Regions from separate parts of the Geovibrio thiophilus genome, predicted to be linked through region 2. Evidence: riboswitches for the same ligand, from Rfam matches in the RefSeq annotation. Region 2 holds a riboswitch; the other holds the start of a gene.
The links. A riboswitch is a leader RNA that binds a small molecule or an ion and turns the genes downstream of it on or off. The one in region 2 is predicted to bind S-adenosylmethionine.
Positions count from the first base shown of each region.

Region 1: another riboswitch for S-adenosylmethionine. It lies ahead of EP073_RS00290 (O-acetylhomoserine aminocarboxypropyltransferase/cysteine synthase family protein); the one in region 2 lies ahead of EP073_RS03455 (O-acetylhomoserine aminocarboxypropyltransferase/cysteine synthase family protein).

Region 1 is NZ_CP035108.1:60,453-64,433, forward strand. Features, by position in the region: gene EP073_RS00275 (response regulator transcription factor) at 1-60, shown strand, start outside; gene EP073_RS00280 (universal stress protein) at 137-586, shown strand; gene EP073_RS00285 (hypothetical protein) at 818-1,405, opposite strand; SAM riboswitch class I at 1,525-1,634, shown strand; gene EP073_RS00290 (O-acetylhomoserine aminocarboxypropyltransferase/cysteine synthase family protein) at 1,704-2,990, shown strand; gene metX (homoserine O-acetyltransferase MetX) at 2,994-3,981, shown strand, end outside.
Region 2 is NZ_CP035108.1:721,685-725,665, reverse strand. Features, by position in the region: gene EP073_RS03460 (sigma-54-dependent transcriptional regulator) at 1-273, shown strand, start outside; gene EP073_RS03455 (O-acetylhomoserine aminocarboxypropyltransferase/cysteine synthase family protein) at 731-2,005, opposite strand; SAM riboswitch class I at 2,126-2,236, opposite strand; gene EP073_RS03450 (EAL domain-containing protein) at 2,377-3,981, shown strand, end outside.

The sequences.
Region 1 (3,981 bases), 660 kb from region 2:
TACAAACCGTTCCAGTTCAGCGAGCTGATGGACGTAATCAAAAGAGTAATTCCCGTCTGATTTAGTCTTTCTTAACTGTCAGCTAAGGTATATAATAGATTTATCTCGATAATTTATTATGTTCCGGAGGACAGTGATGATAAAGATTAAAAAAATACTTTACCCTACGGATTTTTCCGAACCTTCAAAAATTGCCCTTGAATATGCCGCTGAACTCGCCAAGCAGTTCGGAGCAGAGCTTGAGATACTGCACGTCATGTTTGACGAAACTCAGGTGGTCTCTTTCTATCTTCCGCAGGTGACTATGCAGTCCCTCTCAACCGATATAGAAACGGGCTCCGCAAAGCAGCTTGATGAGTTTATACAGAATCAGCCCGTGCTCAAGGGAATTAACTACACCACGACGCTGATAAAGGGTACGCCCTTCATTGAAATCACCAAGCACGCCAAGGAAACAGGCGCGGATATGATAGTAATCGGCACCCACGGCAGAACAGGGCTTGACCATGTTCTCTTCGGGTCAACTGCCGAAAAGGTAGTACGCAAGGCGCCGTGCCCCGTATTTACTGTGAGACCGGAGAAATAAGGGCAGAAAATTTTAATAATTGGGAGAACCTTTCTTTAACGAAAAAGAACGGTTCTCTTTTTTTATGATCTGAAATTCACCCTCCATGGGAATTTCAGATACACGCTCGCGCCGTGGTAAACACGGCTTCGCTTCACACGGCGCAGTCCCATCCATGGGACTGTACAGTTTACGTCATTGCGAACTCCGCAGGGGTGAAGCAATCTCTCTGTATAATAATACTTAGTGCGCTCACTCCAGCTCAACCGATGCCAATATCCTTTCAGTGAGTTTCTCAAGTTTATCGTCATTTCCGTCAAAGCTGACCGCTACGTGTCTCAGCAGTTTTCCGGAGGAAAAGCTCAGCGCCTCCACACGGATTTTCTGCCCGCCGGTGTTTGCTGTTCCCGTGAGCCGCCAGCCGGAATGCCCGCCTGCCTTTTCCGGTTTTATTTCATACTCAAAAACAGATGCAGCGCCGGAATTTTTTATCTTATTCACAAGATCCGCCGAGAAAGCCTCCCCGCTGATCTCCGCGGGAGCCTCCGCCGCAAGGACAGTAAGCCCGAAGGTTCCCAAAGAGAACTGCCGGACATCCTGCGCCGTGGCATTATCAAAGATTTCTGCCGCCGCTGAAACATCCCTCATATTATCAGGCGCCAGTATCTTTATGCCGGTATTGCCCACTTCCCGCTCTTCCCAGTTCTGCGCGAGAATCACATCAGCTATTCCCTTCTCCGCTTTCGCCGCTTTTTTGTGATATTTAAAAGCCGCCGTTCCGGCGAATACTGCAAGCACCACAGCCGCTGCTATTACAAATGTCCTGATCATACCGTTCAAAATAATCCCTCCGAATGTCTCTGCTGTATTTTTTCAAGCTATCAGACAAAAGACCGCCGACCAAGCAAAACATTCCATTGACTTAGTAATAAAATCGGATGTAATATTGCAGACTTTTTTACTTATCAAGAGTGGTGGAGGGACAGGCCCGTCGAAACCACAGCAACCGCCCTTTGAGGAAAGGTGCTAATTCCTGCCCTGCGTGCCGTGAAGACAGGGGAGATAAGAACCGTTAAGACGACTCTAACGCCTCTTTCCCCTTGGGACAGAGGCTTTTTTTGTATTCAGGAGGCAAACTATGAGCAAGCACCGCATTGAAACCATCGCAGTACACGGCGGACAGACACCAGACCCCGTAACAGGCGCCAGAGCCGTACCCATATACCAGACAACGGCTTACAAATTCCGTGACGCCGACCACGCGGTGAAGCTGTTTGATCTGGAAGAGGCAGGCTACATTTACACTCGCCTGAACAACCCAACGGTTGAGGTACTGGAAAACCGCATAGCGATGCTTGAAGGGGGAACAGGTGCTGTCGCCGCTTCCTCCGGTCAGTTTGCAGAGTTCATGGTTTTCTCCACCATAGCCGAAGCCGGAGACGAAATAATCACCACAAACAGGCTCTACGGCGGGACGAACAACCTGTTTTTCCACACCTTCAAAAAGCTGGGAATAACCTTCCGCCCTTTTGACCAGAATAACCCTGACGAAATTAAGTCTCTGATAAATGAAAAAACCAAGGCAGTCTATCTTGAGACAGTAGCAAACCCCGGCAACGATATAGCTGACTTTGAGACAATAGCAAAAATCACCCATGAAAATGGTCTGCCACTTGTGATAGACAATACATACCCCACTCCTTTTCTCTGCCGTCCGAAGGACTTCGGCGCGGATGTGGTTGTCCACTCCGTAACCAAATTTTTAGGCGGACACGGGAACTCCATGGGCGGCGTCGCCGTTGACCTCGGCACATTCGACTGGGCGAAGAGCGGACGCTTCCCTTCCTTCACCACTCCCGATCCCAGCTACCACGGCATAGTGTATGCGGAAAGGTTCGGCAATATGGCGCTTGCGGTTAAGATGCGCGTGCAGACCATGCGTGACATAGGCGGCTGCATGAGTCCCATGAATGCCTTCCTCCTTCTTCAGGGGCTTGAGACACTTCATGTCCGCATGGAAAGGCATGTGGAAAACGCCCGCAAGCTTGCCGATTATCTTCAGAAAAGCGACATGGTGGACTGGGTGAATTTTCCCGAGCTTGAGGGTAACCCCAACTGTGAAAGAGCGAAAAAATACATGCCCAAGGGAACAGGCGCAATGCTGAGCTTCGGCATCAAAGGCGGGCAGCAGGCGGGCAAAGCCTTCATAGAGGGGGTAGAGCTTGCCACTCACCTCACCAACCTAGGCGACACAAGAACCCTTGTCACCCATCCCGCAAGCACAACTCACCGCCAGCTCAACGCAGAGCAGAAAGCAAAAGCGGGCATAACGGACGGGCTTATCCGCCTCTCTGTGGGCATAGAGCACATCGACGATATAATAGCCGACATAGAACAGGCATTTGCGAAGGCAAAGAAGGCTTAATATATGGAAAACTCCGCAGGCATAGTAAAACCGCAGTACGTCACCTTCAGGGATGATTTCTCATTTGAGAGCGGCAGGGTTATATCCTCCGTCACCTGCTGTTACGAGACATACGGTAAGCTCAGCGAAGACAAATCAAACGCAGTCCTCGTCTGCCACGCCCTCACCGGAAGCGCCCACGCAGCGGGCTTTCACAGGGCGGATGAGCAGAAGCCCGGCTGGTGGGACTCCATGATAGGTCCGGGCAAGACCTTTGACACGAATAAATACTTCGTTATCTGCTCCAACTTCCTCGGAAGCTGCTTCGGAACCACCGGACCTTCCTCTGTGGATCCGTCAACAGGCAAGAGATACGGTATCCGTTTCCCCGTGGCGTCTGTTAAGGACATGGTGAAGCTTCAGAAAAGGCTCATAGACCATTTAGGAATTGAAAAGCTTCTCGCTGTGGCGGGTGGCTCCATGGGCGGCATGCAGGTTCTGGAATGGGGAGCGACATATCCGGACATGATGAAGACTCTGATCCCCATTGCCACCACTCACGCCATAACACCCATGGCGATCGCCTTCAACAGCATAGCCCGCTTCTCCATCACCAAAGATCCCAGATGGAACAAGGGCGACTACTACGAAGGTGAATTCCCCGTGGACGGACTGGCGATCGCGCGCATGGCGGGGCACATCACCTATCTTTCCGATCCGGCTTTTAACGACAAGTTCGGGCGGAGATATTCGGCTTTTGAAGGCTTTTACGATTTTAACGGCTTTTTTGAAGTTGAGAACTATCTCCGTTATAACGGCTATAAATTCACAGAGGTCTTCGACGCCAACACATACCTTTATGTGCTGAAGGCAATGGATATTTTTGATCTTTCCTACGGCAGGGGCTCTTTGTCGGACGCTGTGGAGCTCATAAAGGCGGACACGCTGCTCATATCTGTTTCGTCAGATTTCCTTTTCCCCCCGTACCTTACAGAGGAAATATATGATATAA
Region 2 (3,981 bases):
TTTCTGCTGGAAAGCGATTTTCAGAAAGAACTCCCCGCTCAGCAGGCAACTGTATGCACCGAAACCGCATCGGGTGAAGAGGTGTGCAGAACCGTGCCGTCTGTCACCACAGTCGGAGTCACCATCGCAGAGATGGAAAGAGAGCTTATTCTGAAAACCCTTGAGGAAGTGGGCGGAAACCGCACCAAGGCTGCGGATCTCCTCGGGATAACAGTGCGCACTCTGCGCAACAAACTCAACGAATACAGGGAGTCAGGGCATTACAGCGACTGAACCCGTCTGTCTTAACTATAAAAAATTCTCCCTCCGTGGGAATTTTTTATACACGCTCGCGGCGGGATAAACCCGCCTTCGCTTCGCACGGCGCGCTCCCATCCTTGGGAGCGTTTTTTATACCTGCTCTGCCTTAACTATAAAAAATTCTCCCTCCATGGGAATTTTTTATACACGCTCGCGGCGGGATAAACCCGCCTTCGCTTCGCACGGCGCACTCCCATCTGTCTTAACTATAAAAAATTCTCCTTCCGTGGGAATTTTTTATACACGCTCGCGGCGGGATAAACCCGCCTTCGCTTCGCACGGCGCACTCCCATCCTTGGGAGCGTTTTTTATACCTGCTCTGTCTTAACTATAAAAAATTCTCCCTCCATGGGAATTTTTTATACACGCTCGCGGCGGGATAAACCCGCCTTCGCTTCGCACGGCGCACTCCCATCCTTGGGAGCGTTTTTTATATCTGCGCCAAAGCTTGGGCAAAGTCTTCCTTGATGTCTTCGATGTGTTCGATGCCTACTGAAACACGGATAAGCTCGTCGGGTGAGCCTGCGGCTTTCCTGCCTTCGCTGGTAAGCTGTCTGTGGCTGGTGCTTGCGGGGTGAGTGACGAGGGTCCGCACATCGGCGAAATTCGCCACATGGTTAGCTATCTTAAGCGCCTCAATAACCGTTACGGCAGCGTCCAAACCGCCTTTCACTCCGAAGCTCAGCACTCCTGAACCGTATCCTTTCAGATATTTATCCGCCCTTGCCTTGTTGGGGCTGTCGGGAAGCGCAGGGTAGTTCACCCACTCAACCTTTTCATGAGCCCGCAAAAACAGGGCGAGAGCAAGAGCGTTTTCAGAATGAGCCTTGATCCTCAGATGAAGAGTCTCGATACCCTGAAGTATATAAAACGAGTTCTGAGGCGAGAGGCAGCCGCCGGCATCCCTCAGAGCCTCAACACGCACTTTCACGCCGAATGCTGCCGCTCCGAAGGCTTCAGCGAATACAATTCCGTGGTAGCTGGGGTTCGGCTCGGTAAATGACGGGAACCTGCCGGAGCCTGCCCAGTCGAATGTTCCGAGGTCGATCACGACTCCGCCCATTGAGTTGGCGTGTCCGCCTATGTATTTGGTCAGCGAGTGGATAACTATATCCGCCCCGAAATCCTTCGGACGGCAGAGAAGCGGTGTAGCCTGCGTGCTGTCAACAATAAGAGGCAGCCTGTGCTTTTTGGCGATTGCGCTCCACGCCTCCAAGTCCGCTATGTCGCATGAGGGGTTGCTTATGGTTTCTATGAAAAGAGCCTTTGTTTTTTCGTTTATGGCGTTTTCCACTGCGGCAAGGTCATACTGATCAACAATATTCACCTTAACGCCGAGGTTACCGAGGAAATAGGTAAACAGGTTCACCGAGCCGCCGTAGAGTCTGGATGAGGAGACTATTTCATCCCCTGCGCCTGCGATAACGCTGATCGCGGCGAACTCCGCAAAGTGACCGGATGACGTAACCACTGCGTGCACTCCCCCCTCAAGCAGGCAGAGCCTTTCCTCCAGAACTGCCGTCGTCGGGTTGGTGATCCGAGTGTATATATGCCCGAACTCCTTGAGATCAAACAGATTTCTGGCATGCTCAATATCCCTGAACTGATAAGCGTTCGTCTGGTAGATGGGAACAGTGATAGAACCGTTGTGCTCTTCGGGTTTATAGCCCCCTCTTACGGCTATGGTTTCCTGTCTGTGCGGCATAGTGTCCTCCTCTGGATACGCCGGGGGATGCGGATGGGAGAATAATTCGGCTATAAAAAAACCCTGACCGCAGGTAAACGATCAGGGGGCTTGGAGTTTCTATAACCGGAGAATTTTCTCCGCCTATCTGCCCCTGAAAATATGAAGGGCGGGAGTTAGCACCTTTGCGCCTTCGTGCGCAGGGTTGCTGCGGCTTCATCGGGCCCGTCCCTCAGCCGCTCTGGATAAGCATATTTCAAGCATAAACCATATTTTTCTTTTGTCAAGATAAAACCTATAGATTTACTATGTATTACACCCCGCTTTATTGATTGAAAAAGAGGCGATTTAGGCTATAATCCTTTAGAATCCGCTGATACAGGTAATTTTATATGATAAACCGCAAGCCGAAGGTCTCTGTTCCAACACTTAATATGCTTAATGTGCTGTTTATCTCTGTGTCGTTTATATGTCTTATAAGCTATTTTATATTTTATGAAGCGGAAAAGGAGTTTGAAGCCCGCGCTGAAAACATACGCGAGCGCTTTATCGCAACCCAGAAAGCGAACATAAAGACCGAGATCCGCAGCGCAGCGGCAAAAATTGAGATCATGCGGCTCATGCGGCAGGAAGCGATAAAAGACTTTCTGAAAAACAGGGCTGAAAACACAGAGGAAATCTTAAAGAATCTATACGCTGTCGATGCCCCCGCCTCCTTAATCACGCAGACGCTGGACAGCATAAAATGGGACAGCGGAACAGGCTACTGCTTCGTTTTTGACCGCAGCGGCAGGTTTATTTTCCACGGCGGAAACAAGGCTCTCACAGGCACAAAGATACAGGATGCGGTGGAAGGCAACGGCGGACTGGAAAAATTTCTTACGGATCTCAGGGAGAAAAACGAAACCTTCGGCTCCTACGACTGGTCTAAACCCTTTTCAGACCAAAACGACCTGTACCCGAAAATAGCCTTCGCAAAGGCAGTGCCGGAGCTGGGGCTATTTGTGGCAGCCGCCTCATACACCGAATATCAGGACGCCGGACTGAAAAAATACATTCTGGAACTTTTAAGAGAAGAACGATTCGGCTACAACGACTACGGCTATTTCTTCATCATGGACGAGAACTACAGGATTCTCATGCACCCTGTAATGAAGGAGCTTGAAAACAGGAGCACTTTTGATATAGCTGATACAAGCGGCAAAAACCTCGGCGGTCTGTTTTCATCCGCCTTGAAGACAGAGAGCTCGGCATACGTCTCCTACCGCTGGGAAGCCCCTAAGGGGAAGGAGCCGGAGGAAAAGATCACCTTCATCGCAAAAATTCCGGACTGGAACTGGATACTGGCGACAGGGTTTTACTCCAGCGACTTTAATTCCTATCTCGACAGGGAAAGAAGCGAGCTGAAGGGTATTTTCTACAATGACATCATAAGGATTGCCGCCGTTCTCGGCATCATCATCCTGATAACGGCGCTGATCAGCATATATATCAATATATATATCCGTAAAATAGAGAGAAGCCGCCTGCGTGAAATGAACATGCTGGAGCAGTACAAGCTTGTTCTGGACGCTTCGTCCATCGTCTCGAAGACAGACCTGCAAGGGCGGATAAACTACGTCAACGATAAGTTCTGCTCCACCACTCTTTACGCCAAAGAGGATGTTATGGGCAAATCCCACAACGTTGAGCGCCATCCCGCCACACCAAGGGAAACCTTCCGTAAAATGTGGGAAACAATCAGCAGCGGAAAGGTATGGCACGGTGTGCTGAAAAATAAAAAGGCGGACGGCACAAGCTACTACAAAAGCGCTACCATTGTTCCGCTTAAGGATGAAAACGGCAGCATAATCGAATACATCTCCTCAGGGCATGACATAACCGAGCTCATGGAAAACAGAGACAAGCTTGAAAACATATTCAATACGGATGTGCTCACCAGCCTCGGCAGCAGAATGAAGCTTCTGGCTGATATAGAAAAAACAGCTGTTCCTGTT